2 regions of the Streptomyces sp. CA-179760 genome follow, and region 2 is predicted to be linked to the other one. Evidence: riboswitches for the same ligand, from Rfam matches in the RefSeq annotation. Region 2 holds a riboswitch; the other holds the start of a gene.
What was found. Region 2 has a riboswitch for ZMP and ZTP ahead of ACQEV8_RS27525 (glycine hydroxymethyltransferase). Riboswitches for the same ligand answer to the same signal wherever they lie in the genome.
Positions count from the first base shown of each region.

Region 1: another riboswitch for ZMP and ZTP. It lies ahead of ACQEV8_RS40910 (bifunctional 5,10-methylenetetrahydrofolate dehydrogenase/5,10-methenyltetrahydrofolate cyclohydrolase); the one in region 2 lies ahead of ACQEV8_RS27525 (glycine hydroxymethyltransferase).

Region 1 is NZ_JBNJLZ010000001.1:9,027,514-9,043,177, reverse strand. Features, by position in the region: gene ACQEV8_RS40920 (ABC transporter ATP-binding protein) at 1-1,290, shown strand, start outside; gene ACQEV8_RS40915 (nuclear transport factor 2 family protein) at 1,427-1,792, shown strand; ZMP/ZTP riboswitch at 1,816-1,900, shown strand; gene ACQEV8_RS40910 (bifunctional 5,10-methylenetetrahydrofolate dehydrogenase/5,10-methenyltetrahydrofolate cyclohydrolase) at 1,923-2,780, shown strand; gene ACQEV8_RS40905 (CU044_5270 family protein) at 2,781-3,779, opposite strand; gene ACQEV8_RS40900 (RNA polymerase sigma factor) at 3,875-4,426, opposite strand; gene ctaD (aa3-type cytochrome oxidase subunit I) at 4,532-6,139, shown strand; gene ACQEV8_RS40890 (hypothetical protein) at 6,136-6,489, shown strand; gene ACQEV8_RS40885 (NAD(P)-dependent oxidoreductase) at 6,495-7,379, opposite strand; partial or broken gene ACQEV8_RS40880 (GlxA family transcriptional regulator) at 7,529-8,484, shown strand; gene ACQEV8_RS40875 (TetR/AcrR family transcriptional regulator) at 8,525-9,184, opposite strand; gene ACQEV8_RS40870 (YncE family protein) at 9,313-10,578, shown strand; gene ACQEV8_RS40865 (cellulase family glycosylhydrolase) at 10,571-12,427, opposite strand; gene ACQEV8_RS40860 (GTP-binding protein) at 12,510-14,480, opposite strand; gene ACQEV8_RS40855 (XdhC family protein) at 14,667-15,664, shown strand, end outside.
Region 2 is NZ_JBNJLZ010000001.1:6,018,569-6,034,232, forward strand. Features, by position in the region: gene ACQEV8_RS27470 (PLP-dependent aminotransferase family protein) at 1-68, shown strand, start outside; gene ACQEV8_RS27475 (carboxymuconolactone decarboxylase family protein) at 118-585, shown strand; partial or broken gene ACQEV8_RS27480 (aminotransferase class IV) at 669-1,465, opposite strand; gene ACQEV8_RS27485 (FAD-dependent monooxygenase) at 1,480-2,658, opposite strand; gene ACQEV8_RS27490 (class I adenylate-forming enzyme family protein) at 2,655-4,226, opposite strand; gene ACQEV8_RS27495 (AMP-binding protein) at 4,250-5,779, opposite strand; gene pabB (aminodeoxychorismate synthase component I) at 5,881-8,400, opposite strand; gene ACQEV8_RS27505 (antibiotic biosynthesis monooxygenase) at 8,431-9,009, opposite strand; gene ACQEV8_RS27510 (DMT family transporter) at 9,144-10,013, opposite strand; gene ACQEV8_RS27515 (hypothetical protein) at 10,177-10,545, shown strand; gene ACQEV8_RS27520 (glutathionylspermidine synthase family protein) at 10,560-11,741, shown strand; ZMP/ZTP riboswitch at 11,838-11,923, shown strand; gene ACQEV8_RS27525 (glycine hydroxymethyltransferase) at 11,905-13,401, shown strand; gene trpS (tryptophan--tRNA ligase) at 13,516-14,529, shown strand; gene ACQEV8_RS27535 (2'-5' RNA ligase family protein) at 14,671-15,249, shown strand; gene ACQEV8_RS27540 (decaprenylphospho-beta-D-erythro-pentofuranosid-2-ulose 2-reductase) at 15,273-15,664, opposite strand, start outside.

The sequences.
Region 1 (15,664 bases), 3.0 Mb from region 2:
ATGATGGGCCTGGTGGATGTCGTGCTGCTGGGCGTCACGCTGGCCGTGATCGCGGGGGCCGGGGTGATCCTCGGTGTGATCGTGCCGCGCATCAACAAGGCGAGCCGGCGGGCGCAGGACGCGGTGGGCGTCATGGGTGCCTCGCTGGAGCGGGTCCTCGGCGCCCTGCGCACCGTGAAGGCGTCCGGTGCCGAGCACCGGGAGGAGAGCACGCTGCACGAGGCGGCGCAGGAGTCGTGGCGGCAGAGCGTGCGCGCCGCCAAGTGGTCGGCGGCCGCGGGCAACACGGCGGGGCTTTCCATGCAGGTCGCCTTCATCACGGTGCTCGCGGTCGGCGGCGCGCGCGTCGCGACCGGCGCCGTCGACGTGGGCACGCTCGTCGCGTTCCTGCTGTACGTCTTCTATCTGATGTCGCCGATACAGCAGGTCGTCGGCGCCATCACGCAGTACCAGACGGGCGCCGCGGCCCTCACCCGCATGCAGGAGGCGCTGCGCCTGCCCGCCGAGCCCTCCGCCCGGTTCGCGCCGCTGCCCTCCCCCGGCGCCCAGCCCGCCGCCCTCGCCTTCGACGACGTCCGCTTCCGCTACGCCGACGACCTGCCGTACGTCCACCACGGCGTGACGTTCGCCGTGCCCGCGCAGGGCATGACGGCGTTCGTGGGCCCGTCCGGCGCCGGCAAGACCACCGTCTTCTCGCTGATCGAGCGGTTCTACGATCCCGGCTCCGGCACGATCACGCTGGACGGCCGGGACCTGGCCGACTGGGAGTTGCCCCAACTGCGCGCCTCGATCGGCTACGTGGAGCAGGACGCGCCGGTCCTGTCGGGCTCCCTGCGGGACAACCTGCTGCTGGGCAACCCGGAGGCGGACGAGGACGCGCTCAGGCGGGTGCTGAAGACGACCCGTCTCGACGGCCTGGTGTCCCGGCTGCCCGCTGGACTCGACACGCTCGTCGGCCACCGGGGCACCAAGCTGTCGGGCGGTGAGCGGCAGCGCGTCGCCATCGCCCGAGCCCTGCTGCGCCGCCCCCGGCTGCTGCTGCTCGACGAGGCCACCTCGCAGCTGGACGCGGTGAACGAGGCGGCGCTGCGCGACACCGTCGCGGACGTGGCCCGCACGACCACGGTCCTCGTCGTGGCGCACCGGCTGTCCACGGTGACGATGGCCGACCGGATCGTGGTGATGGACGCGGGCCGGGTCCGGGCCGTCGGCACCCACCGCGAACTCGTGACCTCCGACCCGCTCTACGCGGAGCTGGCGGCGACCCAGTTCCTGGCCGCGGCGGACTGAGTCACGGCGCGCGGACCCGCGTGAGGGCCAGTGTTGCGGCTGCGCTTGCCGAGCCCGTCGGGCGGGAGGACGCTCAGGAGAGAGGCTTCTCGCGGCCCGTTCCCCGTCGGGTCGCGGCCCCTCGAAGGAGGTCATCATGGGAACCGCGGCAGACTCCGCCTTCGACCGAGACACCCTGCGCCGGGGCGTGGAAGGACAGACCCCGGACATTCTGCTCTCCCTCTACGCCGACGACGCGGAGCTCCGCATCGTGGACCGCACGACCCAGCCCAGCCATCCCAAGGTCCTGCACGGCCGGGACGAGATCGGCCGGATGCTGGAGGACGTCTACAGCCGTGACATGACGCACAAGATGGAGCGGTGCGTCGTCCAGGGAGACGAGGCCGCCTACAGCGAGAGCTGCGAGTACGCGGACGGCGTGCGCGTCCTGTCCGAGTCCATGATCTCGCTGCGGGGCGGCAAGATCGCCGAACAGACCCTGATCCAGGCCTGGGACGAGTAGGAGAAGCAACACCGCTTAGGGTGGGGCCGGGCCGTGACTGGCGCTGAGGTGGAGCACCACCGGGGAGCGGCCCCGCGGAGTCGGATGCCGTGCGCCTGGGCGAAGCAGCATTCCAGCCCAGGAGTGGATCATGTCCCAGGCACGGCTCATCGACGGCACCTCGCTCGCCCGGCGGACAGTGGAACAGGCCGGCAAGCGCGCGGCCGATCTCACCGAGCGGACGGGCACTGCACCGTGTCTCGCCACAGTGCTCGTCGGCGAGGACCCCGCGTCCGTCACCTACGTCCGTATGAAGCAGAACCGTTGCCGCAAGGCCGGCATCACCTCGCGGCATGTGACGCTGCCCGCCGCCACGACCACCGGGGAGCTCGTCGGCACGCTCGAGGCGCTGTCCGCCGACCCCGGCGTGCACGGCATCCTCCTCCAGCACCCCGTCGGCGAGCACATCGACGAGCGGGCCGCGTTCGAGGCGATCGCGCCCGGGAAGGACGTCGACGGCGTCACCTTCGCCTCCTTCGCGACGATGAGCTTCGGCCTGCCGGGCTTCGTGTCCTGCACGCCCGGCGGGATCATGCGGCTGCTCGACAAGTACGGCATCGACCCGGCAGGCAAGCGGGCCGTGGTCGTGGGCCGCAGTGCGATCCTCGGCAAGCCGCTCGGCATGCTGCTGCTCGCCCGGGACGCGACGGTCACCTACTGCCACTCACGCACCCGGGACCTGTCCGCGGCCGTGCGCGAGGCGGACATCGTGGTGGCCGCGGTGGGACGGCCCCGGCTGATCCACGGCCAGGACATCAAGCGCGGAGCCGTCGTGATCGACGCCGGGTACAACGCCGGCAACGTCGGCGACGTCGACTTCGACTCCGCCGCGGAGCGGGCCTCGCTGATCACGCCGGTGCCGGGCGGGGTCGGCCCGATGACGATCGCCACGCTGCTGGAGCAGACGGTGGACGCCGCGGCCCGGCAGCTCGGTCTGCCCGGGGTGTGATCAGCGCATCCAGGCGCTGTACGACATGACGTCGCCCTTCTTGACGCCGTACTCCGGTTCGTCGGCGGTGAAGGTGCTCTCCAGGCCGAGGACGGCACCGGTGGCCGGGTCCGTGATCAGCATGTGGCGGACTCCGGAGCCGTCGTACACGTACGCCTGGCCCTGCCGGCCCAGCCGGTCGGTCACCCGGCCGACCGGCCGCAGGCCCTCGGCGTCGGCCAGGAGCCGGACGAGCGCCGCGGTCTCCCGGGCGCCGGGGGTCCAGTTGTCGAGCAGTACCTCGACGCCGTCCAGCAGTTGGGGCGTGGTCAACGGCCCGTCGTCGTACCGGGCCTCCGTCAGGTAGGCGCGCAGCCGTGCGGGGTCGCTCGGCGGAGGAGACTGGGGCGGTGCGTCACTCCAGCTCGGCGGGTAGGTCCGGTCGCTGATGACATGACCGTCGTCGACGAGGTGGGGCTCGCCGCCCGCGTCGGAGAGGACCGGGCGGCCCGGATGCCTCGGGTCGGTGGCCACGACGAGCTCGGTGTGACTGGCATCGGCCCGCCAGCGCACGATGCGTTCCTCGGGCAGGGTGATCGGGGGCTTGTCGTCCGACATGCCCAGGCTCCAGGACTGCACGTGCGTGCCCTTGCGCAGGCGGGGCGAGTCGTCTGCCGCGGCCTGCTGGGCACGTTCGGCCAGCCGGTCCAGGGGCACGGGGGTGGAGCCGGTCTGCACCACCAGCGGGCGGGGTGCGGCGACCGCCGGTGTGGTGTCCGGGCCGCTCAGCACGAGGGTGAGGGTCAGGGCGGCGACGACGGCCGTGGCCACGAGCCCCCAGGCCAGCCGGGGCCGGTCCGGGCCGGGCAGCAGCCGGTCCCGCAGACGGCGGGAGGGCCGCTCGCGCAGCAGACGTTCGAGCCGGCGCTCGGCGTCATGGTCCAGGGGGCCGTCGCCGAAGTGGGGGCCGTCGTGCGGCACCGGGTTGGCGCTGCGCAGCAGTTCGAGTTCGTCAGCCATGGCCGTGTTCCTTCGGGGCGGTCAAGCGGGCGGCGGTCAGGGGACACCGGGCACCGGCCTCGCCGGCCGGGGGAGCCTCGCTCACGGAAGACGCGTCAGTCATCGTCCCGCCCTCCCACGGCGTGCGCGTCGGCCTTGGTGCGCTCCGGGGCCATGCGGTCGATCTCGGTTCTCAGCCGGCGGCGGGCCCGGTGCAGCCGCATGGCGGCGGCCCGGCTGCCGCAGCCGAGGGCGACCGCGACCTCGTCGGTGCCGAGTTCCTCCCAGGCCGTCAGGCGCAGCACCTCCTGGTCGGCCGCGGAGAGGCGGGACAGCGCCTCGTGGACCCAGGCGCCGGGTGTGTCGGCGTCGGGGCCCACCGCGATGTGCCGCCCGTGCGCGGTGTCGTCGTTGCCGAGCCGGTCGACCAGCCGTCGGCGGCGTCCGTGGCCGCGTACCGCGTTGGCCAGGCAGTTGCGTGCCACGCCGTACAGCCAGGGCAGCGGGGAGGGCGGCAGGTCGGCCCTGCGCCGCCAGGCGACCGTGAACACCTCCGCCACCACTTCCTCCACGTCGCCGGTCCGCCCGTCCAGTCGCCGTGCGACATAGCGGCTGACCGCCCAGTAGTGCTCGCGGTAGGCAGCGCCGAAGATCTCGTCGTTGCTCATGTCCCGTTCGTGTCCGGCACTTTCTCGATCGTCACACCCGTTTTCGTGATGCTCGTCGCGTCAGTGCAGTGTGACGTCGGGGCGGGGCGCGGACACAGGCGGGGCATGAGGCACCTCAAGTGGCTGACGACCACAGATCACAAGACGATCGGCACGCTGTACCTGGCGACGTCGTTCGCGTTCTTCGTCATCGGTGGCGTGATGGCCCTGTTCATGCGCGCCGAGCTGGCCCGGCCGGGTCTGCAGATCATGTCGAACGAGCAGTTCAACCAGGCGTTCACGATGCACGGCACGATCATGCTGCTGATGTTCGCGACGCCGCTGTTCGCCGGCTTCGCGAACTGGATCATGCCGCTGCAGATCGGCGCGCCCGACGTGGCGTTCCCGCGGCTGAACATGTTCGCCTACTGGCTCTACCTGTTCGGCTCGCTCATCGCGGTCGGTGGCTTCCTCACCCCGCAGGGCGCGGCCGACTTCGGCTGGTTCGCCTACAGCCCGCTCTCGGACGCCGTCCGCAGCCCGGGCATCGGCGCCGACATGTGGATCATGGGCCTGGCCTTCTCCGGCTTCGGCACCATCCTCGGCTCGGTCAACTTCATCACCACGATCATCTGCATGCGCGCCCCGGGCATGACGATGTTCCGCATGCCGATCTTCGTGTGGAACGTGCTGCTGACCGGTGTGCTGGTCCTGCTCGCCTTCCCGGTCCTCGCGGCCGCGCTGTTCGCCCTGGAGGCGGACCGCAAGTTCGGTGCCCATGTCTTCGACGCTTCCAACGGCGGCGCGTTGCTGTGGCAACACCTCTTCTGGTTCTTCGGGCATCCAGAGGTGTACATCATCGCGTTGCCGTTCTTCGGCATCATCTCCGAGGTCATCCCGGTCTTCTCCCGTAAGCCGATGTTCGGTTACACGGGTCTGATCGGCGCGACCGTCGCGATCGCGGGTCTGTCCGTGACGGTGTGGGCGCACCACATGTACGTCACCGGCGGTGTGCTGCTGCCGTTCTTCTCCTTCATGACCTTCCTGATCGCGGTGCCGACCGGTGTGAAGTTCTTCAACTGGGTCGGCACCATGTGGCGCGGCAGTCTCTCGTTCGAGACGCCCATGCTGTGGGCGATGGGCTTCCTGATCACGTTCGTGTTCGGCGGGCTCACGGGTGTGCTGCTGGCCTCGCCGCCGATCGACTTCCACGTCTCCGACTCGTACTTCGTGGTGGCCCACTTCCACTACGTCATCTTCGGGACGGTCGTGTTCGCGATGTTCTCCGGCTTCCACTTCTGGTGGCCGAAGTTCACCGGCAAGATGCTGGACGAGCGCCTCGGCAAGATCACTTTCTGGACGCTGTTCATCGGCTTCCACGGCACGTTCCTGGTCCAGCACTGGCTGGGCGCCGAGGGCATGCAGCGGCGGATCCCCGACTATCTGGCGGTAGAGGGCCTGACGACGCTCAACACGGTGTCGAGCATCTCCTCGTTCCTGCTCGGCATGTCGATCCTGCCGTTCTTCTACAACGTGTGGAAGACGGCCAAGTACGGCGAGCGGGTCACGGCCGACGACCCGTGGGGCTACGGCCGCTCCCTGGAGTGGGCCACCTCCTGCCCGCCGCCCCGCCACAACTTCGCCGCCCTCCCCCGGATCCGCAGCGAGTCCCCTGCGTTCGACCTGCATCATGCGGACGTCGCCGCGGCGGAGAGGGAGCTGACGCTCCGATGACCGCGATGGAGGGCTTCCCCGCGGACATGCGGGCGTTCCATCACCAGGTCGAGGGCCATCTGCTCGCCGCCGCGGCGCAGGAGGAGGCCCGCACGGCCGCCGAGCGCTTCGCCGCCGGGCTGGACTGGCTGCCGGAGGCCCGACGTCGGGAGGTGGAGCGGCTGTTCGCACGGGAGCACCTGGCCCTCACCCGGGCCTCGTGGCAGCGGACGGCACACCGCGGGGAGGAACTGCGTGGCGAGTACGAGGCGGTGTACCGCGGGCTCCGCGCGCGGCTGCTGGCCGCCCTCCTGCTGGGAGTCGCGCTGGTGGTGGCCGTGAACCTCGTGGTGCTGGGATCGTCGGGGTAGCCCGCTCAGTCCCTCGCCGGAGGTCGCAGTACCTCGATGAGGCTGGCGTAGCTGTCCTGTCCATGGCCCGATACGGCGGCTTTCTCCATGGCGGTCTTCAGCAGTTCGGGCAGCGCGTTGTCGATGCCCCGGGCCGCCGCCGCGTGGATGAGATGGTCGATGGCCGCGATCTGTACGTCGACGGTGGCGTCGTCGCCCGGGTAGCGGCCCTCGTCCACCTGGGGCGCGTAGGTGGTGAGGAAGCCGGCCACGGCGGTCAGCCAACGGGTCGCGACGGGGGTGAAGTCGGCGGCGGGCGTCCCTTCGGCGCCGACCAGCGCGGTGCCGTGCAGCCAGCCGGTCATGGTGGACCACATCAGGCCGAGGAGCGCGGCGTCGTAGAGGGAGGCGAGGCCGGGGTCCGTGCCGAGGTACAGGGGGTCGCCGAGGGCCGCCAGCGTGGAGCGGTGGGTTTCGAAGACCTGTCGGGAGCCGCTGTACAGGAACATCATGGCGGGGTCGCCGACGCCGGGCGGGGTGGTCATGATGGCGCCGTCGAGGTAGTCGGCCCCATGGGTCCGGGCCCACTTGACGGCCTCGTGAGCCTGCTCGGGAGAGCCGGAGGTGAGGTTGACCAGGGTTCTGCCCGCGAGGCCGGCGGCGGCCGGGTCGAGGACCGTGTACATGGCCTCGTAGTCCAGCACGCAGGCGATGGTCAGCGAGGAGGAGGCGGCGACCGCCTCCTGGGGCGTGGCGGCCAGGCGGGCGCCACGCTCGACCAGGGGCCGGGCCTTGTCCGGGGTCCGGTTCCAGACAGTGGTCGGGTGGCCCCGGTCCAGCAGCGCGGCGGCCAGGGCCGAGCCCATCGAGCCCAGTCCGAGAACGGTGACGGCCTGCTGTTCTGCGTTCATGCCCAACTCCTTGTGCAGCGTGTGTAGGTGATGCGTGATCACGTACGGCAACGCTCGCAGGGCGCGAAGATCGGGAACAGTGACAGTGGTGACGGCGTCCACCAAATTCCTGCCATACGCTTCGGGGTATGAGTGCTGGTTCCGTCGCCGTGGTCGTGACCGAGGAGATCGGGGTCCCCTCGTGGGATCTGTACGAACTGAGCATCCCCTGCACCGTGTTCGGCAAGCCGCAGCCGGATCTGGCAGATCCCTGGTACGACCTGCGGCTCTGCGGGACGGGAACGGGGCTCGGGAGGATGCGGAGGACCACGGGCTGACCCTGCGGACCCGGTACGGACTCGACGACCTGGCCGACGCGGACACGGTCATCGTGCCCTCGGTGCCCGACCCCTGTGTCGACGAGGGCAGGCCGCTTCCGGAGGGGTTGGTCGCAGCCCTGCGGCGCGCCCATGAGGCGGGCGCCCGCATGGTGTCCCTCTGCACCGGCGCGTTCGCGCTCGCCGAGGCGGGGCTGCTCGACGGCCGCCGCGCGACGGCCCACTGGATGCACACCGACCTGCTGGCCGAGCGGTACCCGAAGGTGCAGGTCGACGAGTCGGTGCTGTATGTGGACGACGGTGATGTACTCACCAGCGCCGGGCTCACCGCCGGCCTCGACCTGTGTCTGCATCTGGTGCGGCGCGATCTCGGGGCGCACGTCGCCAACCAGTTGGCGCGCCGCATGGTGGTGCCCGCCCACCGGCCGGGCGGGCAGGCGCAGTTCATCGAGCTGTCGGTGCCGCCCAGTGACGACGAGGGGCTGGCTCCCGTCCTTCAGTGGGCGCGGGCGAACCTCGACCGGCCGCTGACGGTCGCCGATCTGGCGCGGCGGGCCTCGATGAGTCCGCGTACGTTCTACCGGCGCCTCCAGGCGGCCACCGGTACGACTCCTCTTCAGTGGCTCCTCGACCAGCGGCTCGGGCGCGCCCGGTCACTGCTGGAGTCGACTGATCTGCCGGTCGAGAAGGTCGGGGAGCTCAGCGGCCTCGGCACGGCCAACAACCTCCGTCACCACTTCCTCAAGCACCTCGGGGTGTCGCCGGGCGACTACCGGCGGGCTTTCCCCGGCGCGACCACCGGCGGACGCGGCCGGACACGGGCCCGACTCACGTCCGGGGAGTCCACCCCGGCGGCCGCAGGATCGCCAGCAACTGCCGGACCAGTTCCTCGACCACCTCGTCCAGGGTCGCGTCGACCCACCCCGCGCTCCAGTCGTGCAGCAGGCCGTTGACGCTGCCGATGAAGCCCGTCGCCGCGAGGCGGTAGTCGCGGGGTGCGGCCTCCCCGCGCGCGGCGGCCGCGTCGGCCTCGGCGCAGATGAGGCCGACCCAGCCGGCCCGGCGGGCGAGCCGCTGTTCCTCCAGGCGCGGGCTGACCCCGATGATCTCGACGAAGGTGATGCGGATCCGGCGCGGATCGGCCGCGAGGTTCCCGGCGTAGGCGCGGAAGATCGCGGTGGCGCGCTCGGCGAGCGGCAGGTCGGCGGAGTCGGCCGCGGCCTCCAGGACCGCCGTCTCGGCCCAGCCGTTGACCTGGAGATGCAGCGCGGCGAGCACGTCCTCCAGGGTGCGGAACTCCTCGTAGAACTGACGGGTGGACAGTCCGGCCGCCTCGCTGAGCGCCGCGACCGTGGTGGAGCGGAAGCCGGGGGTGTCGCCGAACAGCTGGAGCGCGGCGTCGAGGAACCGCCGGCGCCGCTCGGCCTGTCGTTCCTTTGCCGTCTTGCCGCCGTAGCGGCCGGTCGGCGCTCTGAGTCTCCCCGGCACCGGATCTCCCTTCGTGGTTCGAACACCGATTTTGTCGTGCACGCGGTCTTGTGGAGAAGGCCGCCCCTTCCTTACTTTTCAGTAAGTTCATTCTGAAACCAAGTGTGTTCAGATTCCAAGGAGCAGTCATGCCTGCTTTCCGACGACGGCACCTGTGCTCCGTAGCCGCCGCCCTCGCCCTGACCTCCACCGTCCCCGCGACCGCCGCCCACGCCGCCCACGCCGACGCGGCGGACGCCTCCGCCGCGCTGCGCGAGGTGCTGTTCGTGGGCAACAACTGGGAAGGCACCGCCGATGTCATCAGGTCCACCGGCGACTTCGCGAAGATAGGCCGGATCGACGTCGTCCCCGACAAGGACGAGCGGATGGCGGAGATCAACGCCGATCCGATCCGGTGGATCGCCTTCATGACGATCCGCAACAGCGTCGGTGAGGGCCACGACCAGTTCGTCGACGACATGTACTCCACGCCGGACGGGAGGTCGGTGGTGGTCTCCCGTCCGAGCTTCGCCGACGTCGTCTCGATCGACCTCGCCTCCGGACGGATCAACTGGCGCTTCCCGGTGTCCGGTTTCCGCGCCGACCACATGGCGGTCTCCCCCGACGGAAAGCGGGTCGCGGTGTCGGCGTCGACCGGCAACTCCGTGCACGTGCTGGACATCGAGACCGGCAAGCAGCTCGGCAAGGCGGCCACCGGGGACAAGCCGCACGAGAACATCTTCACCAAGGACGGCAAGTACATCTACAACATGTCGATCGGCGAGGTGAACACGCAGACCGACGCTCCGTGGCTGGACTGGACGAAGGGCGACCGGCGCATCACCGTCATCGACGCGACGACGTACCAGCAGGTCAAGGTGATCGACATGCGCCAGCGCCTGGACGCGATCGGGCTCAAGGACTACTCCGACGCGGTCCGGCCGGCCGTGTTCTCGCCGGACGAGTCGAAGCTGTACTTCCAGGTGTCGTTCTTCAACGGCTTCTTCGAGTACGACCTGGCCACCGACAAGATCACCCGCACGAAGACCCTGCCGAAGAACCCGGCGACCAGCGACGACCGCACCACGTTCGTCAACGACTCCCGCCACCACGGTCTCTCGATGAGCCCGGACGGACGCAAGCTCTGCGTGGCGGGCACGATGGACGACTACGCCACGGTCGTCGACCGCGCCACCCTCCAGGAGGGCCCGCTCGTCACCGCCGCCAAGCCCTATTGGGCCACGGTCAGCGGTGACGGCAGGAGTTGTGTCGTCTCCGAGAGCGGCTCCGACCAGGTCACGGCCATCGACTTCGCCACCGGAAAGAAGGTCGTGTCCGTGCCGGTCGGAGACCACCCGCAGCGCGTCCGGCTCGGCCATGTGGAGGCCGGCTGGACGAGCCCGTCCGCTAGCTGACCTCCTTCGCCGCCCATGCCGCAAGCTCGGTGCGGGCCGCGTCGAGCAGTTGCGCCGAGGGAGCCGTCGCCCCGTTGGTCACCAGCGCGTAGTGCAGGACGCCCTTGTCCGGCGCGGTGAGCAGCAGGCGGCGGCTTCCCGTGCCGCCCGGCTCCCGCGCCACGCCGACCGGGGTCGTCGAGCTGTACGCCGGCGGGGCGTGGGCCGCGCCCAGGTCGGAGACCACCGTGGTGGACGCGGTCGGGAAGCTCGCCGGCAGATGCAGTTCGGTGGGCGCCGAGCCGCCGTCCGAGCGCCACAGCAGCAGCCCGTACTGCCCGGATCCCACCAGCCGCTGCACGTTCGGCAGCGTACTGGGCACCGGGTTCCAGGTCAGCGTCGTCGAGCCGTCCCGGGAGCGGTCCTCGTAGGTGAAGCCGACGGTCGTTCCCGCCGTGGCACTCGGGTAGAGACGGTCCAGGAGCCGGGCGTCCTGGCGCAGCACCGGCTTGCCCGAGTCGTCGAGACGTACGGCGGACAGGTCCTCGTCGTTCCAGGCGTCACCGGTGGTGAGGACCTTGTCCGGGTTGCCGTTCATCAGTTCCTGGTGCCGGCCGTTGTAGATGTCCCACTGCCACTGCGAACCGGAGAGCACGGGCCCCGAGGCGGCCGGGTCGGACCACCAGTCGGCGCCCTTCAGCCTTGAGTCGAGGGCCTGGTACATCCCCTTGAGGACGGTCGGCGCCTTGTCGGAGACGTTGCCCGCCAACGGGTGCCCGAACTCGCTGACCACGGCGGCGGTCCGCGCGGCGGCCGCCCGGTCTCGGACGGTGCGGAAGTCGTTGACGTACTGACCGTCGGCCGCCTTGCCCCACATGAAGACGCCGGAGATGGCCTTCTGGTCGTAGAAGTGGGTGTTGAACACATAGCGCGGTCCGAGCGTGCCGGCGTCCAGCAGGCCGCCCTCCTGCTTCTGGAAGTCGAGGTTGGCGTTCCAGAAGAGGTTCGGCTCCACGAAGGCGGGCTTGTCCCGCCAGCCGGCCGTGTCCATGCGGGTCCGGAACTTCTCGTAGAACGGCCACAGCACGTCCTTCTCCCAGGCGCGGCTGGTCTGCCCGGAGTCGTAGACGCCCGCGTGCGGCTCGTTGTAGGGGTCGAAGCCGACGACCCCCTTGAACGGGTCGGCGCCCAGGTGCTGCCGGAGGTACGTCATGGTCTTCTCGGCGGTGGCGAGGAAGGCGTCCTGCACGCCGTGCGCGTTGTGCCAGAAGTCGTACGAGGCTCGCTTCACGGCCTCGTTCTGGGTGATGTTCTGCCCCCAGAAGAGGCAGATCCCGCAGGACTCGTCGGGGTAGTTCCCGGCGTCCACCGCCCACTTGGGCGCGCCGTCGCCGGTGTACCAGCTGTCGGCGTCGAAGAGGTGCCGGGAGTAGAGGTCCTGGTGGAAGTCGGGGTAGACGCGGATGCCGGCGTCGAGGAAGGCCCGCATCTGGTCGGTGGCGGCGGCGAGGTAGGCCGTGTCGACCTTGCCGCGCTCGGGCTCGGTGTAGGCCCAGGAGAGCAGGAAGCGGACGGTGTTGCCGCCGCCGAGGGCACGCAGGGCGGTCGCCGACTTCTTCGCGTCGGCGACCGAGGCGAAGGGCAGGCCGCCGTTCTCCGCCAGTTTGGTCTCGCCGGAGACGTTGTAGCCGCGGAGCACGATCTCACGGCCGGAGGCGTCGGTGAAGCGGCCGTCCCGCACGGTGACGGCAGGGTCGTCGAACCAGAGGGAGTCGGGAGGGGGCGCGGCGGTGGCGGGCGGGACTCCCGCCGTAACGGAGCCGAAGAGGACAGCCAGGACAACCAGGAGACGTGCCCGAATAGTTGGCATGTCCACTACAGTCCGGCGATATCAGGACACCGTCAACACCCCTGACTCTGGAGTAAGTTCCCGCTCGGCCGGTTCGCACACGTCATCCGGCCATTCTTCGTGTCACATTCAACAAGTACTCCTTCCTGTTCAGCGGGTTGTGGTCGGTGCGCGGGCGTCGCGGAACCGTGCCGTGCGTGACGGGCGCGTAATGGTCGAAGACGCTCTCCAGCTCACCCTCGCCGCGGGTGAGCCCGGGCAGCCGCTGCTCCAGTTCGTGCACCCGCGCCGCGGGCACCGTGCCCGCCAGGACGCATCCGGCGCCCCGGGTCTCGGTCGTCCGCGGTACGGCGGTGAGCGCGGCCAGCACCGGCAGCAGCGCGCCCAGGGTGTCCGCCGGGGCTTCGACACGGAAGCGGTGCATCGGCTCGTGGACCCGGGTCCCGGCCCGCCGCAGCGCTTCGACGAGCACCAGCGGGGTCAGGCCGCGGAAGTCGGCGCCGGTGCTCGACATGCTCTTGTCGAAGCCCTGGTGGGCGTGGCTCTGCCGGGGCGAGTAGCCGCTGTGGGTCATGGTGACCGCGCAGTCGGGGATCTGCCAGCCGTGCGGGCCCTGGTCGAGCGTCTCGCGCACGGTGTCCTCGACGGCCTTGAAGAAGGCGTACGGCATGGAGCCGAGCTCCACCTCCAGCCGGAAGCGGACGCCGGAGCCGACCGGCGCGGGGTCGACGCGCAGGCCGACCGTCGCGAGGAACGGGTTGGCGTCCTTCTTGTTGAACTCCACGGCCTGCCCCGTGCCGACGAGCCGCTCGACGCACAGGGGCGTGGTCTCGCGGAAGGTGACGCCGAGCCCGTACTCCTCGGCGAGGGTGGCCTGGATGACCTCCTTCTGCACCTCGCCGTAGAGGGACACGGAGGTCTCCTGCCGCCGTTCGTCGTGGCGCAGGCCGATCAGTGGGTCCTGTTCGGCGAGCTGGGTGAGCGCGAGGTGCAGTGCGCCGCTGTTCACGTCCGGGCCCGGGACGACGACGGTCTCCAGGGTGGGCGGGGCGAAGAACTGCTCGTAAGCCTTGCGGGGTTCGCCGATCGCGTCACCGATCCTGATGTCGCCGAGTCCCCAGAGCCGGGCGATCTGTCCGGCGACGACGGCGTCGCTTCGCGTGTCCGTGCCCTGGCCGAAGACACTGATCGCGGTGATCCGGCCTTCGGCGCCGTCCGTTCCGAACGGGATCCGGTCGCGGGTGCGCAGGGTGCCGGAGAACAGCCGGGCGCAGGCGGCCTTCTCCCCCGCCGGGCCCCGCTCGACTTTGAACACGGTCCCGGAGACCGGCCCGTCCGCGTCCCCGCCGGCCGGGGGCAGCAGCTCTTCGATGCCCGCCAGGAGCGCGTCCACGCCGACGCCCGTGACAGCGGAGCCGAAGAAGACGGGGTGGACCAGGGCCTCCCGTGTCTGAGCGACGAGGGAGGTGCGCAGGAGGGCGTCCGTGACGGTGTCCTCGACGTACGCGGACAGCAGGGTGTCGTCGTGGCCGGCGAGGACATCGAGCGCTGCGGGGCCGAGACCGGGCGTGAAGCGAGCCCGTCGTGTCCCGAGGCCGGTGGTGGTTCCCATCGGCACGATCGCGGGTGTCAGCCGGGCCGAGATCGCCCGCAGCACCTCCTCGTACCGCGCCCCGCTCCGGTCGATCTTGTTGACGAAGAGCAGGGTCGGGATACGCAGCCGCTGGAGCGTGCGCATCAGCACCCGTGTCTGCGCCTGGACGCCTTCGACGGCGGAGACGACGAGCACGACGCCGTCCAGCACGCCGAGCACGCGCTCCACCTCGGCGATGAAGTCCGGGTGGCCGGGGGTGTCGATCAGGTTGACCGTCACGCCGTCGAGAGGGAACGAGACGACGGCGGACTTGATGGTGATACCGCGTTGCCGCTCCAGCGCGAGGGTGTCGGTACGGGTGTTCCCGTCGTCGACGCTGCCGATCTCGTCGATCACCCCGGCCGAATGGAGCAGCCGCTCGGTCAGGCTGGTCTTACCGGCGTCGACATGGGCGAGGATTCCAAGATTGAGCACGTGCACGAAGCGTCATGTCCTTCGGAGAGAGGTCCGTTCCTGGCTGGGGGGACATGAACGCAGTTCGCATCTGCTGCTCCTCGGGACTCGGTGACGTCGCTGTCCCGTTCAGTGCAGCAGACCGGCCCGAGGGGCCACAACGGAATTAACCCCGGCCGGGGTACCCGGTGGGGTGCGTGGAAGGAGCGGATCGTGCGTGACATCCTCCCGGCGCTGGGCCGCTGGTACGCGGCCCGGCTCCCGTTCGGCCTCGCGACGGTCGTCGAGGTCAGCCGCAGCGCGCCGCGCGACCCGGGCGCCGCCATGGCGGTGGGCCCGGGCGAGGAGGTCGTGGGCAGTGTGTCCGGGGGCTGTGTCGAGGGTGCGGTGTTCGAGCTGGCGCGGGACGTCGTGGCGAGCGGCGAGGCGCGTCTGGAGACCTTCGGCTACAGCGACGAGGACGCCTTCGCCGTCGGCCTGACCTGCGGCGGCGAGATCACGCTGCTGGTGCGTCCCGTGACGCCCGAGCGGGATCCCGCCTTCGGAGCGGTCGTCGACTCGGTCGCCGCGGGTGAGCCGGTCAGCCTGGCCATGGTGACCGGCGGCCCGGCGCCGCGCGGGGCCACGCTCGCCGTCCGGCCGGACCGGGTCTCGGGCACGCTCGGCGCGAGCGGGCTGGACGCGGCCGTCACCGCCGACGCCCGGGGCGAGCTGGCCCTGGGTGCGACCGGCCTACGGCACTACGGGCCGCGGGGGCAGCGCCGTGAGGACTCCGTCAGCGTGTTTCTGGAGTCCTTCGCGCCGCCGCCGCGGATGCTGGTCTTCGGCGCGATCGACTACGCCGCGGCCGTGGCCCGCATCGGTGACTTCCTCGGCTATCGGGTCACCGTCTGCGACGCCCGTCCCGTCTTCGCCACGCCCCGGCGCTTCCCCGAGGGCGTCGAGGTGGTCGCCCAGTGGCCGCACCGCTATCTGCGCGACACGGACACCGACGCACGCACGGTGATCTGCGTCCTCACCCACGACCCCAAGTTCGACGTGCCGCTGCTCCAGGAGGCACTGCGCCGGCCCGCCGCGTACATCGGGGCGATGGGCAGCCGCCGCACCCACGCCGACCGCGCCGAGCGCCTGGCCGAGGCCGGGCTCACGGAACACGAGCTGTCCCGGCTGCGCTCACCGGTCGGCCTCGATCTCGGGGCCCGTACCCCCGA
Region 2 (15,664 bases):
ACGGGACACCACCGGACCACGCCTGGTCCGGAGCGCTGGAGGCGCTGTGCGCGGTACTGCCCGGATAATCGCGCGAATTCCCCTTCAAGAATGCGCTTCTGAGGATATGGTCACCTCATGAGTGAAAGCCTTTCCCCGTCCCGCGTCGCCCTGAAGAAAATCACACCGGACGTCTCCGCCGCAATGGGTTCCCTGCACTCCGCCGCCGTTTCCGCGGCGCAGGACGCCAAGGTCGAACCGGAACTGCTCGAACTGGTCAGGATCCGCGTCTCGCAGATCAACGGCTGCGCGTTCTGCCTGGACATGCACACCAAGGACGCCCGTGCCCAGGGCGAGACCGAGCAGCGTATCTACACCCTGAACGCCTGGCGGGAGACGCCCTTCTTCACCGAGCGCGAGCGCGCCGCACTGGCGCTGACCGAGGCCGTGACCCTGGTCCACGACGGTCGCGTCCCGGACGCTGTGTACGCCGAAGCGGCCGAGGTCTTCGACGAGAACCAGATCGCCGCGTTGATCTGGGCGGCCACCGTCATCAATGCCTACAACCGCATCGCGATAGCCACGCGTATGGTGCCGAAAAACTGAAAACGAACAACGGAAATCACGCCGGGTCGAATTCCTTCGGCCCGGCGTCGTCCTGTCGTGCATGCATTCAGGCTTGTGTGAATTCAGCCGGGCAGCGGCTCCATGAGCCCGTCGAGCCAGGTCCGCCATTCCCCGGCCCGCTCCACCGGAGGCACCCGCATCGCACGTCCCGTCCAGTCCGTCACGGGCCGGATCCCGTGCAACGCGTTCACCAGCCACACCTCACGGCCGTCCAGCTCGGAGACGGTCCGCTCACGGTGCGCGATCCGGATCCCGGACCGCAGCGCCCGCTCCTGGATCAGCCCGGCCGTCACACCCGGCAGGACGGGCAGCCCGGGCGGGGGCAGGCACAGGGTGTCGTCCTCCCACCAGAGCACGCTCGCGGTGGCCGACTCCAGCACCGCGCCCGAGGGCGCGATCAGCACCGCCTCCTCAGCGCCCTCACCGGCGGCCCGGCGGCGCACCCGGGCCAGGGCCTCCAGGTCCGGGCCCTTGCGGCGGGGCACGGTCCGCGGATCGGACTGGCCCGCCGCCCACAGCCGGATCTCCGTGCCGAGCGGCGGAGCGGGCCGCACCAGCAGCCTCAACTCCATGGATCCCGGCACGAGTTCCACCCGGGGAAACCACTCACCCGTGCGGGGCAGCGCGGCGGTCACGTCCTGCCAGAACGCGACGAGCAGGCGCGGCTTTGGCCCGCCGCACTCGACGCAGGACCGCGAGAACCGCTCCCGGTGCCGGGCATAGGCCCGCACCCGGCCCTCGCGCAGCAGCCACGAGTCCGCGACGAGCAGCCGCCCCCGGCCTCCTGCTCCGGGGCGGGGGCCAGGCCACGGCCGGGTGCCCAGGTCCACAGGCCTTCCGCCACTGCCGGTCGTGTCACCACCAGCTCCCTCCTCAGTACTTGCGGCCCGCGACGGCCGGCGCCCCGTGCCGGGGCCCGTACGGCGCGTGCTCCAGCCATGATCCGCACCACGGCAGCACCGGCGCCAGGGCCGCCGCCGCCCGCTGCCTGACCCGGACGGTCCGGCGGTGCGGCCGCAGATGGTCCAGGGCCGTACCGGCGGCGGCGCTGTTGAACAGGCCCGCCGCCCGCCGCACCTCGGCGAAGTGCGCGACCGCTTCGCCGGTCCCCGCGGTGATCGCCTCGGCGGCGGCCGCCGCGTCCGCGATGCCGCTGTTCATGCCGCGTGCCCCGAACGGCGGGAAGAGATGCGCCGCCTCCCCGGCCAGCAGCACCCGCCCGTGCGGATCGGTGAACGAGGCCGCCACCTTGCGCAGGAAGCGGTAGGTCGACACCCACAGGATCCGGTCGCCGTAGCCGTCCCCGACGATCGCGGGCAGCCAGCGCCGTACGGCCTCCTCGGTGCCGTACTCCTCCTGTGCGTCGTCGTCCCGGCACTGCAGGTCGACCTGGAAACCGCCGGTGAACGGCACCCGCATCACACTGCGCCCGCCGACCCCGGGATGCTCGTAGTGGAAGACCCGCTCCAGCGGCAGCTCCGAGCCCGGCACGTCGGCGACGTCCACCACGACGTGGAAACCCTCGCCGTGCGTGCCCTCCATGGCGATGCCCAGCTCGCGCCGGACCGCGGAGCGGGCGCCGTCGGCGGCCACGGCGTATGCGCCCGTCCACACCCGCCCGTCCTCGCCCGTCAGCCGGACCTCCGTCTCCGAGGTGCTCACGCCCGCCACCCGCGCGCCCCACACGAACTCCACCCCGGCCCTCTCGCAGGCCGCGCGCAGGAACCGTTCGGTGTCCGTCTGGCGCAGGCTCGTGAAGGGCGGCGGACCGGTGGGCGGCGGGAACGTGCGGGCGTAGACCTCACGCCCCCGGTAGAGGGTGCGCCGGGTGTGCCAGGTCCGCCCGTACGAGGTGATCTCGGCGGCCAGCCCGGGCAGCATCGCGTCCAGCAGTCCCAGGGTCTCCCGGTGCACGAACAGGGCCCGGCTGCCGGGCCGTTCCCGGTCCTTCGGGTCGGCCTCCAGCAGCACCACCGGCAGCCCGTGCCCGCGCAGGGCCAGGGCCGCAGACAGGCCCACGGGCCCGGCGCCCACGACCAGGACCGGGATCATGCCCGTACACCCTCGGTGAGCATCCGGGCGATCTCCACCCGTTTCACCTTCCACGTCGCGGTCATCGGCAGATCCTCGAACCGCCACTGCCGCGGCTCGGCCATCGCAGGCAGCCCCGCCGTGGCGCTGCGCCAGCGCTCCGGGTCCAGAGGCCGCTCGCCGCGCACGCACACCACCGGCACCGGCTCGCGGTCCGCGCCCGGCACGATGACGACCTCGCGCAGCTCCTCCAGCCGGGACATCAGCGCGTCCTCGACCTCCAGATTGCTGTGCACGGCGTCGATCCGGTCCACCTCACGGTCGATCAGGTACAGCCCGCCCAGGCGGCTCCGGTAGCCCATGTCGCCCATCTCCCACCAGCCGTCGGTGAGCTGACGGTCGTAGCGCTCCGGCATGCCCAGGTAGGTGAGGATCCGGCCCCGGGTGCGGGCCTCGATCCGGCCGGGCGTGCCGGGCGCGACCCGTCTGCCCTCGGCGTCGGTGACCCGGACCCGGGTGAAGCCGGGTATCCCGATCCCGACCCGGCGCCCGTCCACCCGGGCGGCACCGCGCCGCGTCACCACCTGGAACGCCACCGGGCCGGTCTCGCTCTGCCCGTACAGCTGGATCAGCCAGGGCGTACGGCGCCGGGACGCGCCCAGCAGCCGCCGTACGGTGCGCGGGTGGATCGCGTCGAACGTGGAGCCGTACGACCGGACCCGGGACAGCGGGGCCCCGGGGGCGTCGGCCAGCTCCTCCCACAGCACGAACGTGTTGGGGTGCGTCTCCACGATCCCGGGCCGGTGCCGGACCAGCAGCGGGCCCACTACGGCCGGATCCGGGTCGGTGATCAGCACGAGCGGGCTGCCGAAGTGCAGCAGCACGCCGAGCAGATGGTAGAAGCGCGAGTGCACGAACGACATGTGCAGCGCCGCCGGCTCGCCCCGGGTGGGCCAGCCCATCGCCTGCTGCGGCACGAGCCGGTTCCACATGGTCTGCGCGCAGTGCACGGCCAGCTTCGGGACGCCGGTGGTGCCCGAGCTGTGGGTGATCAGGGCGGGTTCGCGGGGGTGGAGCCGGACCGGCGGGGGCGGCTCGGCGCCGGCGTACTTCGCCAGGGGCTCCGCCCCGGGAGCGTCGTCCACGCAGAGCGTCCGCCGCACGAGCCCGGACAGGGCGAGGTCCTTCAGCCCGTCCAGGGTGGCGCTGTCGGTGATCAGCCAGGGGCGGCGCAGCCGGGCGAGGAGCTGCCCGGCCACCTGGGGGTCCAGCGCGGGCGACAGCAGCACCGGCACGGCGCCGATCCTGGAGGCCGCGCAGGTCAGCAGCATGATGTCGACGTTGTCGGCCTTGTGCACGACGACCTGCTCCGAGGGCCGCACTCCGGCCTCCCACAGCCGGCCGGACAGTTCCTCGACCACGTCGGCGAGCACGGTGTAGCTCAGGTCGACCCCGAGGGAGGGGCTGACGTCCAGCGGCCGGTCCAGGGTGACGAAGACGGCCCCGTGCCGGTCGGCGGCCCGCCGGAAGACCGGTCCCAGATAGAAGCCGCGATCGGCGAGCAGAGGCCGGGGCTCGGACTGTCGCATGAGGCCGTTCCTTTCCGAGGTGTTCACCAGGCACCCCGGCGCACCAGATGGCGGCGGAGCTTCCCGGTCGAGGTGCGCGGCAGCGACGGGACGAAGCTGACGCTGCGGGGAACCTTGAAGGCGGCGAGGCTCTCCCGCGCCAGGCCGACCAGCTCGTCCGACAGACCGTCGCGCGCGGACGCGACCGGCACCACGAAGGCCCGCAGCCGGCTCGCGCCCCGCCCGTCCGAGACCGCCGCGACGGCTACCTCCCGAACCGCCGGATGGCCGCGCAGCACGGCCTCCACCTCCAGCGGGGAGACGGTGATGCCGCCGACCATCTCCATGTCGTCGGCGCGGCCCAGATGCCGGTAGGAGCCGTCCGGTTCGCGGCACGCCCGGTCGCGGGTGGCCAGCCAGCCACCGACCAGGGTCCGGGCGGTCTCCTCGGGCCGGTTCAGATAGCCCGGGGTGACCGTCGGCCCGCGCACCCACATCTCGCCCTCCTCGCCGTCCGGCACCGGGCGCCCGTCACGGTCCCGCAACTCCACCTCGAAGCCGGGCACGGGCCGGCCGACGGTGCCCGGGTGGTCGTGGGCGAAGCCGTTGGCGCAGAACGCGTGACCGGCCTCGGTGGAGCCGATCTGCTCCAGCACCGGTGCCCCGAGCAGCGCGGTCACCTGCCGTGCGAGCCCGTCCGGCAGCCCCTCGCCGGCCGACACCGCGGCCCGCACCGAGGCGAAACAGCCCTCGTGCCCGTGGCCCCGCTCGGCGACCAGCGCGGCGTACGCGGACGGCACCGAGTAGAGCAGCGTCACGCGGTGCCGGGCGACCAGCTCGTCGATGCCGGCCGGGGTCGGACGCCGGTCCACCAGCACCGCGGACGACCCGGAGAACAGCGGGAAGACGAAGGCGTTGCCGAAGCCGTAGGCGAAGTACAGCTTCGACACCGACAGCGTGACGTCGTCCGCGGTGATCCGCAGTACCCGCCGGCCGACCAGGTCGTGGTACGTCCGCGGATCGCCGTGTGTGTGCACGACACCCTTGGGGCGGCCCGTCGTTCCCGAGGTGTACTGGACGTACAGCGGGGCGCGCGCGTCGACCTGGTGGGCGGGCGCGGGCTCCGCGGCCGGGGCGAGTGCCATCAGCTGATCCGCCCCGAGGCAGGCCGGGCGGGCGAACCGCTCCTCCAGACCGGGCCCCGTCACGCACAGCAGGGCCCCGGTGTCCTCGGTCAGGAACACATGGTCGGCCGCGGGGAGTTCGGGGTTGACCAGGACCGCGACGGCGCCGAGCCGGGCGGTGGCGAGGAAGGCCGTCACCCAGGCGATCGAGTCGGGAAGCGCCAGCAGCACACGGTCCCCGGGGCGCACACCGTACTCGGTGAGAACGGTGGCCGCCCGGGCCGCGAGGTCGTGCACCTCCCCGTGGGTCCAGGCCCGGTGGCCCTGGTGAAACGCGGTCCGCCCGTTCCACCCGCGCCGCTCGGCGAGCTCCGCGAGCTGGGCCGCCATGTTCCCGGGCGCCTCGGCCTCGGCCTCGACCGGGTGCGGCTCGCCCTGAGGACTGGTCATCTCGGCCTGAGGGCCGGGTATCTCGGTCTGAGGACTGGTCATCCCTGCCTGAGGGCCGGGTATCTCGGCTTGGGGACTGGTCATCTCGGCTTGAGGACTGGTCATCGCCTGGCCTCCCCGCCCGCCCCGGCTCTGTCTCCCGGTGGGGCCTGACGCCGTATCCGGTCGGCCGTGTGCTGGTGCAGGGCCCGCATCGGGGCGGCGGTCTTCAGCAGCATCTCGTCGTACTCCGCCTCCGGATCGGAGCCGAGCACGATCGCGCCGCCCGCGCCCAGATGCATCTGGCCGTCGGCGAACACGGCGGTACGGATGACGATGCTGAGGTCCGCGCCGCCGCCGCACCCGAAGTAGCCGAGGGCGCCGGAGTACACGCCGCGGGCCTCGGTCTCCAGCGAGTCGATGATCTCCAGCGTGCGCAGCTTCGGCGCGCCGGTCATCGACCCGCCGGGGAAGCAGGCCCGGACACAGTCCACCGCGTCCGTGCCCGGCCGCAGCCGTCCCACCACGGTCGAGACGAGCTGATGCACCGTGGCGTACGTCTCCGTGGCCATGAGCTTCGACACCCGCACCGACCCCGTCCGGCAGACCTGCCCCAGGTCGTTGCGGAGCAGATCGACGATCATCAGGTTCTCGGCCCGGGTCTTGTCGTCCGAAGCGAGCGCGTCCCGCAGCCGGGCGTCCTCCTCCGGTCCGTCGCCCCGGGGCGCGGTTCCCTTGATGGGCCTGGCCTCGGCGGTACCGTCCCGGCCGATCTTCAGAAACCGCTCGGGCGAGGAACCGGCCACCTCCAGCTCCCCGAACCTCAGGAACGCCGCGTAGGGGGCCGGGTTGTCGCGGCGCAGCGTCCGGTAGAACTCGAGCGCGTCGGACGGAGCGGGCAAGCGGGCCGCGTTCGTCAGGCAGACCTCGTAGCTGGTGCCGGCCCGCAACTCCCGTTGGCACGCCTCGATGTCCGCGAGATACCTCTCCCGGTCGCGTACGAGCCACGGTTCGGCCGCGCCGGGATCGGCCGGGGCCGACGAGACGGGCAGCGGCGCCGCCTCCGGCGCCACGCAGCTGAGGTCCGCCAGCGCGCTCTCCAGCCAGTCGGCGGCCTCCCGCGCCGCCTGCGGGGTGTCCTCCGCCAGGCACACGGCGTAGGTGAAGCCCTCCTGGTGGTCCACCGCGATCACCCGGTCGGCGAACAGCCAGGCGGCGTCCGGGGCGGGGGAGCTGTGCCGGTTGGGCGAGCCGCAGTCGGCCTTCACCTCGTAGCCGAGGTAGCCGACATAGCCCCCGGTGAAGTCGAACGGCAGCCCGGTCGCGTCCACCCACCGATTCGTCAACTGCCGCTTCAGATAGTCGAAGACACTCGCCGTGACCTTCCGCACCGGCCGCCCGGCCCGCTCGATCTCACAGCGCCCGGCGGTGACGTCGTACCGCACGAACTCGGCGAGCGGCCCACTGTCGTCCCCCAGGAACGAGAACCGCGACCGCCCGGGCTCGACCAGGGAGCTGTCCAGCCAGAACGAGCGGGGGGACCCGGCGAACATGCGGGTGAAGACCGCCTCGGTGTCGACGGCACCGCTGACCCGACGGGTGTGCAGCCGGTAGCCGACGCGGCCGGGGCGACGGGGGCGGGGAATGGCGACGGTGGGTGGCGTGGGTGGCAGAGGGACGTCGGCGCCCGCGGCGGCCCTGCCGACCGGAACGGTGTCTCCGGCCGCCAGAGCCCCGTCAGCCGGGTTCGCCGCCCCCTTGGACATCGCCGAGACGGGAAAAACGGCCGCAGGCCGAGGAACCCCGCTCCGCGGCGGCTTCGCGGGCCCGGGCTGATCGCCGGTCCCGGCCCCGAAGACATCCGCCGTCCCACCGCTCGCCCCGGCCCCGGCAACGGCCGCAGGCCGGGAATCCCCTCCGACCGCCGCCTGAGCCCCTGCCGTAGCCATCAGAGCCCCCGCCGGTTGTCGGACACCCGCGTCGCACTCCGGCACCAATGCCCGGCGTCGGGCCGGTGCCTCGGGGGAGGGGACCGCCGTGTTCTTCGTACGCAGCTTGCCGGCCCGCTCGGCGGTCAGGTTGCGGAAGTTCACGAGCATGCGGTGGCCGTACTCCGTGAGGACGGACTCCGGGTGGAACTGCACGCCCCACAGCGGCCGGCCGCGGTGCCGAAGCCCCATCAGGACGCCGTCCTCGGACCAGGCCGTCGCCTCCAGCGCCGGAGGCAACGGCTCGCGCACGGCCAGCGAGTGATAGCGGACGGCGGTGAAATGCTGCGGCAGGCCCTGGAACAGATCCCGTTCGTCGTGCCGGATCGTGGAGAGGTGCCCGTGCCGCGGTTGGGGAGCCGGCTCCACCAGACCCCGCTCCCCGAGCGCGATGCCCTGATGGCCGAGACACACGCCGAGCACGGGAACCGGGGAGGTCGCGAGCAGCCTGGTCCCGATGCCGAAGTCACGCGCGTCGCCCGGGTGCCCGGGGCCCGGGGACACCACCAGATTGTCGAACCCCCGGAGATCCGGAACCCCGTCGACGGGCGCGTCGTTACGCACCACCACCGGCTCCTCGCCATTGACCTCGGCGATCAGCTGGAACAGGTTGTACGTGTACGAGTCGTAATTGTCGATGAGCAGGGTCTTCACCCGCCCACCTCCCTCTGTTCGTTCGCGGACCTACGTGGCCCGGCGTTTGTGCCGCCCACGAAGCGCCTGGAGCGATGGGTACAGCCATTTCTTGAAGAAACGCTGTAGGCGCGGCATGAGAATCCAGGTGACAAGGGCGGTCACACACAGGCATAACAACAGCGTGCGAATTAGTGCGTTAAGGTCACCGAGATAGGGGAGAACCGTCAGATTGAACAGGAGTACCGGCGGGAAAACCGCGCTCATATTCACGAACCACAGTTTCCATTTCTTCGGCGGTGCCGGTGGCGCGGGTGTCAGAGTCTGCGCTTCGAACCAGGCCCGGGCGCCCGGCACCCTCCGGCGCTCCGCCTCCCGGGCGACCCCCTCCAGCCGGGCGTCCCACTGTGTCCGGGAGAGCGATTGCTCCCAGGCCAGGGCCGACCCCTCGCTGGCGAAGCGATAGACGACATGCCACTCCGCCCCTCCGTCGACAAGTACCCCACCCCCCAGAAAACCCGGCTGTCGCGCGGTCGCGCCCAGCATGGCCCACCCCCAGGAGTGGAAGTCGGCCGCACGGCCCGGCGTCACGCGATAGGCCACGGTGACCGTGACGGGATTACTGGTCACGCCGTACCGTACGGAAAGCGGTTCCCGCGCGTTCAAGTTTCAACAAACAATTTTCCGGCCGCCCGGAAGTCGCCCGGAACATGTCCGTATCGTGAAGCCTTACGGCAGGTCCGTTCCCTGCGTAAAAGCCCAGCTCACTTCGGCGTGACGGCGTCCTCCCCGGCCTGGCCGGGCGACCCGGCCCCGGACTCCACCGGCGCCTCCCCGAACCGCGACAGCGCCAGCGCCCCGGCCACCGCCACCGCGAAACCGAGCACCGCCAGCCAGCCCAGTCCCTCCCGCGTGCGGTCCCCGAGCCAGATCACGCCGATCAGCGCGGGCGCGACCGTCTCCCCGAGCACCAGCCCCGCGGTCGCCGTGGTCACAGAACCGCGCTGCAGGGCCGAGGTCAGCAGCAGGAACGCGGCCCCGCCCCCGAGCACCAGCGCGTACGCCGCCGGATTGGTGAAGAGCTCCCCGGGCGACAGCCCGTCGATGAGCCGGACCGCCACCTCCACCACCCCGAACCCGCAGCCGGCCCCCAGACCGAGCGTGAGCGCCCGCCCCCGCTCCGGCAGCCGCCCGCCCACCGCCCCGAGCAGCAGCACCCCGCCCGCCGCGCCGAGCATCGCCCACTTCAGCCAGGCCGGCCCCTCCTCGTCCCCCTCCGCCCCGGCCGCCAGTCCCAGCAGCGCGAGCCCGGCGCACACCACCCCTACCGCCGCCCACTCCACGCGGCTCAGCCGCACCTTGAGCAGCCGTGCCGCGACCACGGCCGTCACCGCGAGGCTCGCGGCCAGCGCCGCCCCCACGGCATAGATCGGCACCGACCGCAGCGCGATGATCTGGAGCAGGAATCCGAGCCCGTCCAGTGCGAGCCCCACCAGATACCGCCACTGCCGCAGCGCCCGCCACAGCAGTGCCACGTCCCCGACCGGGCCGGTCGCCGCGGCCGAGCGCGCGGCCATCGCCTGCAACACCGTCGCCGTACCGAAGCAGACGGCCGCACCAAGGGCGCACACCATTCCAAAGATCACAAAACGACAGTAGGGGAGGGGGTGCGGGCAGGGGGGCATGCACGCCCGCTCTCACCCCTCTCTAGGCTGACCGCTCGGCAGTACGCGGCGCGGTACACGAAGCGGTACCCGACGCCGTACACGACACGAGGAACACGGGGGAGAGACGAACATGGCCGAAACACGGCGGCGACTGCGCTCCAGCACGGTGGTGCTGGGCGGCATGGGTGTCCTCGCGGCGGCCCTGTCGGCATGCGGATCCGACCCGGACCGCCGCTGTGTGGACCGGGACAGCCACGACTACATCAACGGCTACAAGATCGTCGCCGACAAGAACTGCAACTCGTCCTCCTCGTCCGGCTCCTCCTACGGCAAGGGCAAGGGCGGCAAGAAGACCGGCAAGAGCGGGACCACGAACGCCGACTGGTACTACGACGCCGACGTCAGCGGCGGCTACGCCGACTACGGCACCTTCAGCCGCAGCGAGGCCGTGGACCGGGGCGGCTTCGGCTGCTCGGGCTCCGGCAGCGGCGGCGGCTGACCGGGCCCGCGCAGATGGAACGCCGCACCACGGAGCCCCGCCCCGGCTGGCAGCAGACCGTCGAGGAACAGGGTCTGATCTACCCCCTGACCCGCTACCCCGACGACTCCCTGCGCCCCTACTGGGACGAGAGCGCGTACTACGTCTTCACCCTGCCGGAGATCGAGGCCCTGGAGGAGGTCGTCGAGGAACTCCACCGCATGTGCCTCGCGGCGGCCGCCCACATCGTCGCCGAGGACCGTTTCGCGGACCTGGGCATCACCGACCCCCGCGTGGCCGAGGCGGTCACCGAGTCCTGGCGCCGCCGCGCCGAACTCCCCTCCCTCTACGGCCGTTTCGACCTCCGCTACGACGGCACCGGGCCGGCCAAGCTCCTGGAGTACAACGCCGACACCCCCACCTCACTGGTCGAGGCCGCGTCACCCCAGTGGTTCTGGATGGAGGAGCGCTTCCCCGGCGCCGACCAGTGGAATTCCCTCCATGAACGCCTCATCGACGCCTGGAAGAAGCAGGCCGCCCTCCTCCCGCCGGGCAGCCCCCTGTACTTCGCGTACTCCTCCGCCGACGAACTCGGCGAGGACATGATGACCGTCGCCTACCTCAAGGAGACGGCCGAGCAGGCGGGCCTGGAGACCGACTGGATCTCCATGGAGGAGATCGGCTGGGACCGCCTCTCCGGCCGCTTCGTCGACCAGCGCCTCCGCTTCATCCGCAGCGCCTTCAAGCTCTACCCCTGGGAGTGGCTCACCACCGACCGCTTCGCCGGCCACGTCCTGGACACCCTGGACAACGGCGGCGGCACGGGCTCCACCCTGTGGATCGAACCGGCCTGGAAGATGCTCCTCAGCAACAAGGCGCTGCTCGCCATCCTCTGGGAGCTCTACCCCGACCACCCGAACCTCCTCCCTGCCCACCTGGACGGCCCCCGCGATTTGCCCGCCCAGGGCTGGGTGGCCAAGCCCCTCCTCGGCCGAGAGGGCGCCGGCGTCACGATCCACGCCCCGGGCTCCACCCCCACCCTCCGCGACGAACCCTGCGTCTACCAGCAACTGGCCCCCCTGCCCGACTTCGACGGCAACAGGGTGGTCCTCGGCGCATGGGTGGTGGAGAACGAGTCGGCGGGCCTGGGTATCCGAGAGTCGTCGGGCCTGATCACGGACGAATACGCCCGCTTCCTGCCCCACGTGATCCTGTGAACGGGGTGTGGGGCTGTCGCCTTCAGGGGCGCGGGGAACTGCGCGATCAACCACGACGCACCCGCACCCGGCAACGACGAGCAACCCGGTAGGCTGACCGAGGGTCGTGACTGGCGCGCTGGGATGGACAAACCATCGGGGAGCGGCCCGAACGACAAGAGCCGTGCGCCTGGGCCGTACCGTGAACGCTGAACGCAACGTCCGGAGGTCCCCCATGCCCGAGCAGCTCTCCCCAGCTTCCACCGCCTACCGCGCCGCGCTGGACGTCATCCGCGCCGTGGAACCCCGCGTGGCGGACGCCATCGGCCAGGAGGTCGCCGACCAGCGCGAGATGCTCAAGCTGATCGCCTCCGAGAACTACGCCTCCCCGGCCACGCTCCTGACCATGGGCAACTGGTTCAGCGACAAGTACGCCGAGGGCACCGTCGGCCGCCGTTTCTACGCCGGCTGCCGCAACGTCGACACCGTCGAGTCGCTGGCCGCCGAGCACGCCAAGGAGCTCTTCGGCGCCCGCCACGCCTACGTCCAGCCGCACTCCGGCATCGACGCCAATCTCGTCGCCTTCTGGGCCGTCCTCGGCGCCCGCGTCGAGGTGCCCTTCCTGGAGAAGACCGGCGTCCGCCAGATCAACGACCTCACGGACGCCGACTGGTCCGAGCTGCGCCAGGCCTTCGGCAACCAGCGCATGATCGGCATGTCCCTGGACGCCGGCGGCCACCTCACCCACGGCTTCCGCCCGAACATCTCCGGCAAGATGTTCGACCAGCGCGCCTACGGCACGGATCCGGCCACGGGCCTCCTGGACTACGAGGCCGTGCGCGCCACCGCCCGCGAGTTCAAGCCGCTGATCATCGTCGCGGGCTACTCGGCCTACCCCCGCCTGGTGAACTTCCGGATCATGCGCGAGATCGCCGACGAGGTCGGCGCCACGCTGATGGTCGACATGGCGCACTTCGCCGGCCTGGTCGCGGGCAAGGTCCTGACCGGCGACTTCGACCCGGTCCCGCACGCCCAGATCGTGACGACGACCACCCACAAGTCGCTGCGCGGCCCCCGCGGCGGCATGGTGCTGTGCGACGACTCCCTGAAGGACCAGGTCGACCGCGGCTGCCCGATGGTCCTCGGCGGCCCGCTCCCGCACGTGATGGCCGCAAAGGCGGTCGCCCTCGCGGAGGCCCGCCAGGAGTCCTTCCGTGACTACGCCCAGCGCATCGTCGACAACTCCCGCGCCCTCGCCGAGGGCCTGATGCGGCGCGGCGCGACGCTGGTGACGGGCGGCACGGACAACCACCTCAACCTGATCGACGTCGCCTCCTCCTACGGCCTCACCGGCCGCCAGGCCGAGGCCGCCCTGCTCGACTCGGGCATCGTCACCAACCGCAACGCGATCCCCGCCGACCCGAACGGCGCCTGGTACACCTCCGGCATCCGCATCGGCACGCCCGCGCTCACCACGCGTGGCCTCGGCACGGCGGAGATGGACGAGGTCGCGGGCCTGATCGACCGCGTCCTCACCACCACCGAAGCGGGCACGACCAAGTCGGGCGCCCCCTCCAAGGCGCAGCACGTCCTGGACGCCAAGATCGCCGACGAGATCTCCCACAGGGCGACGGACCTGGTAGCGGGCTTCCCGCTGTACCCGGAGATCGACCTCGGCTGACGAACGCCGTCAGGGCAGCGTCCTCAGGGGCGCGGGGAACTGCGCGAACGAGCCCCACCGGCCCGCAGTTCCCCGCGAACCGAACGCCCCGAGCTCTCTGAGACAATAAGAAACATGGCCTCTGACCGTCCCCGTGTGCTCTCCGGTATCCAGCCCACCGCCGGCTCGTTCCACCTCGGCAACTACCTCGGCGCCGTCCGCCAGTGGGTAGCCCTCCAGGAGACCCACGACGCGTTCTATATGGTCGTCGACCTGCACGCGATCACCATCCCGCAGGATCCGAAGGACCTGCGCGCGAACACGCGCCTGGCCGCGGCCCAGCTCCTCGCGGCCGGTCTCGACCCGGACCGCTGCACGCTCTTCGTCCAGAGCCACGTCCCCGAGCACGCCCAGCTCGCCTGGATCATGAACTGCCTCACCGGCTTCGGCGAGGCCGGACGGATGACCCAGTTCAAGGACAAGTCCGCCAAGCAGGGTGCCGAGCGCGCGTCCGTCGGCCTGTTCACGTACCCGATCCTCCAGGTCGCGGACATCCTGCTCTACCAGGCCCACGAGGTCCCGGTCGGCGAGGACCAGCGCCAGCACATCGAGCTCACCCGCGACCTCGCCGAGCGCTTCAACGGCCGTTTCGGCCCGACCTTCACCGTCCCGAAGCCGTACATCCTCAAGGAGACGGCGAAGATCTACGACCTTCAGGACCCGTCGATCAAGATGAGCAAGTCGGCGTCCACGCCGAAGGGCCTCATCAACCTGCTCGACGAGCCGAAGGCCACCGCGAAGAAGGTCAAGAGCGCGGTCACGGACACCGACACCGTCATCCGCTACGACGCGGCTCAGAAGCCCGGCATCAGCAACCTCCTCGGCATCTACTCGACCCTCACCGGCGAGACCGTCGCGGAGCTGGAGCAGAAGTACGAGGGCAAGGGCTACGGCGCGCTCAAGACGGACCTCGCGGAGGTCATGGTCGATTTCGTGACGCCGTTCCGGGAGCGCACCCAGCAGTACCTGGACGACCCCGAGACGCTCGACTCGATCCTCGCCAAGGGCGCCGAGAAGGCACGCGCGGTCGCCGCGGAGACCCTTTCCCAGGCGTACGACAGGGTCGGTTTCCTGCCCGCCAAGCACTGAACCCGCCCCAGCGCACAGCCGTACCACCCGGCAGCGCTGTACATCACTCTGGTTGCGCCTGCCCGTAACCCGGTCGTGGCCGTACAGTCGATAACCGGGTGGTCGTATCAGCGACCCGCCAACTGAACGACAGGAGACGACGTGGGGACCGTAACGATCGGTGTCTCGATCGCGGTCCCGGAGCCTTACGGCAGCGAGCTCCAGCAGCTGCGCGCGGGCTTCGGCGACGCCTCGGCTCACGGCATCCCCACGCACGTCACCCTGCTGCCGCCGACGGAGATCGACGAGGACGCCCTGGCGGCCGTCGAGGCGCATCTGACCGAGGTCGCCGCGGCCGGCCGGCCGTTCCCCATGCGGCTGTCCGGCACGGGCACGTTCCGGCCCGTGTCGCCGGTCGTGTTCGTCCAGGTCGTCTCGGGAGCGGAGTCCTGCTCAGGGCTCCAGCAGCAGGTCCGCGACCCCTCCGGGCCGGTCCCGCGCGAACTGCAGTTCCCGTATCACCCGCACGTCACGGTGGCGCACGGCATCGACGAGGCGGCGATGGACCGCGCCTTCGAGGAACTCTCCGGCTACGAGGCCGAGTGGCCCTGCACCGGCTTCGCCCTCTACGAACAGGGCGCCGACGGCGTCTGGCGCAAGCTCCGCGAGTTCCCCTTCGGCGGCGCGGTCGTCCCGTCCCAGGCCGGCCCCGCGGAACGCGGCTCGGTCCCCACGCGCTGAACCGGCGTCAGATCGGCGCCGCGTCAGACCGGCAGCCGCCGGAACACCCCGCGCGGCAGATGGCGCAGTGCCGCCATCACCATGCGCAGGGCGCCCGGTACCCACACCGTCTCCGAGCGGCGGCGCAGACCCAGCTCCACGGCCGTCGCGACCGCCTCGGGCGTGGTCGCCAGGGGAGCGTCGGGCAGACCGGCGGTCATCCGCGTACGGACGAAGCCGGGGCGTACGACCATGACGTGCACGCCCGTGCCGTGCAGCGCGTCGCCCAGGCCCTGCGCGAAGGCGTCGAGGCCGGCCTTGCTGGAGCCGTAGATGAAGTTCGCGCGGCGGGCCCGCTCGCCCGCCACGGAGGACATGACGACCAGGGAGCCGTGCCCCTGGGACTGGAGCGCGCGGGCGCACACCAGGCTCGCCG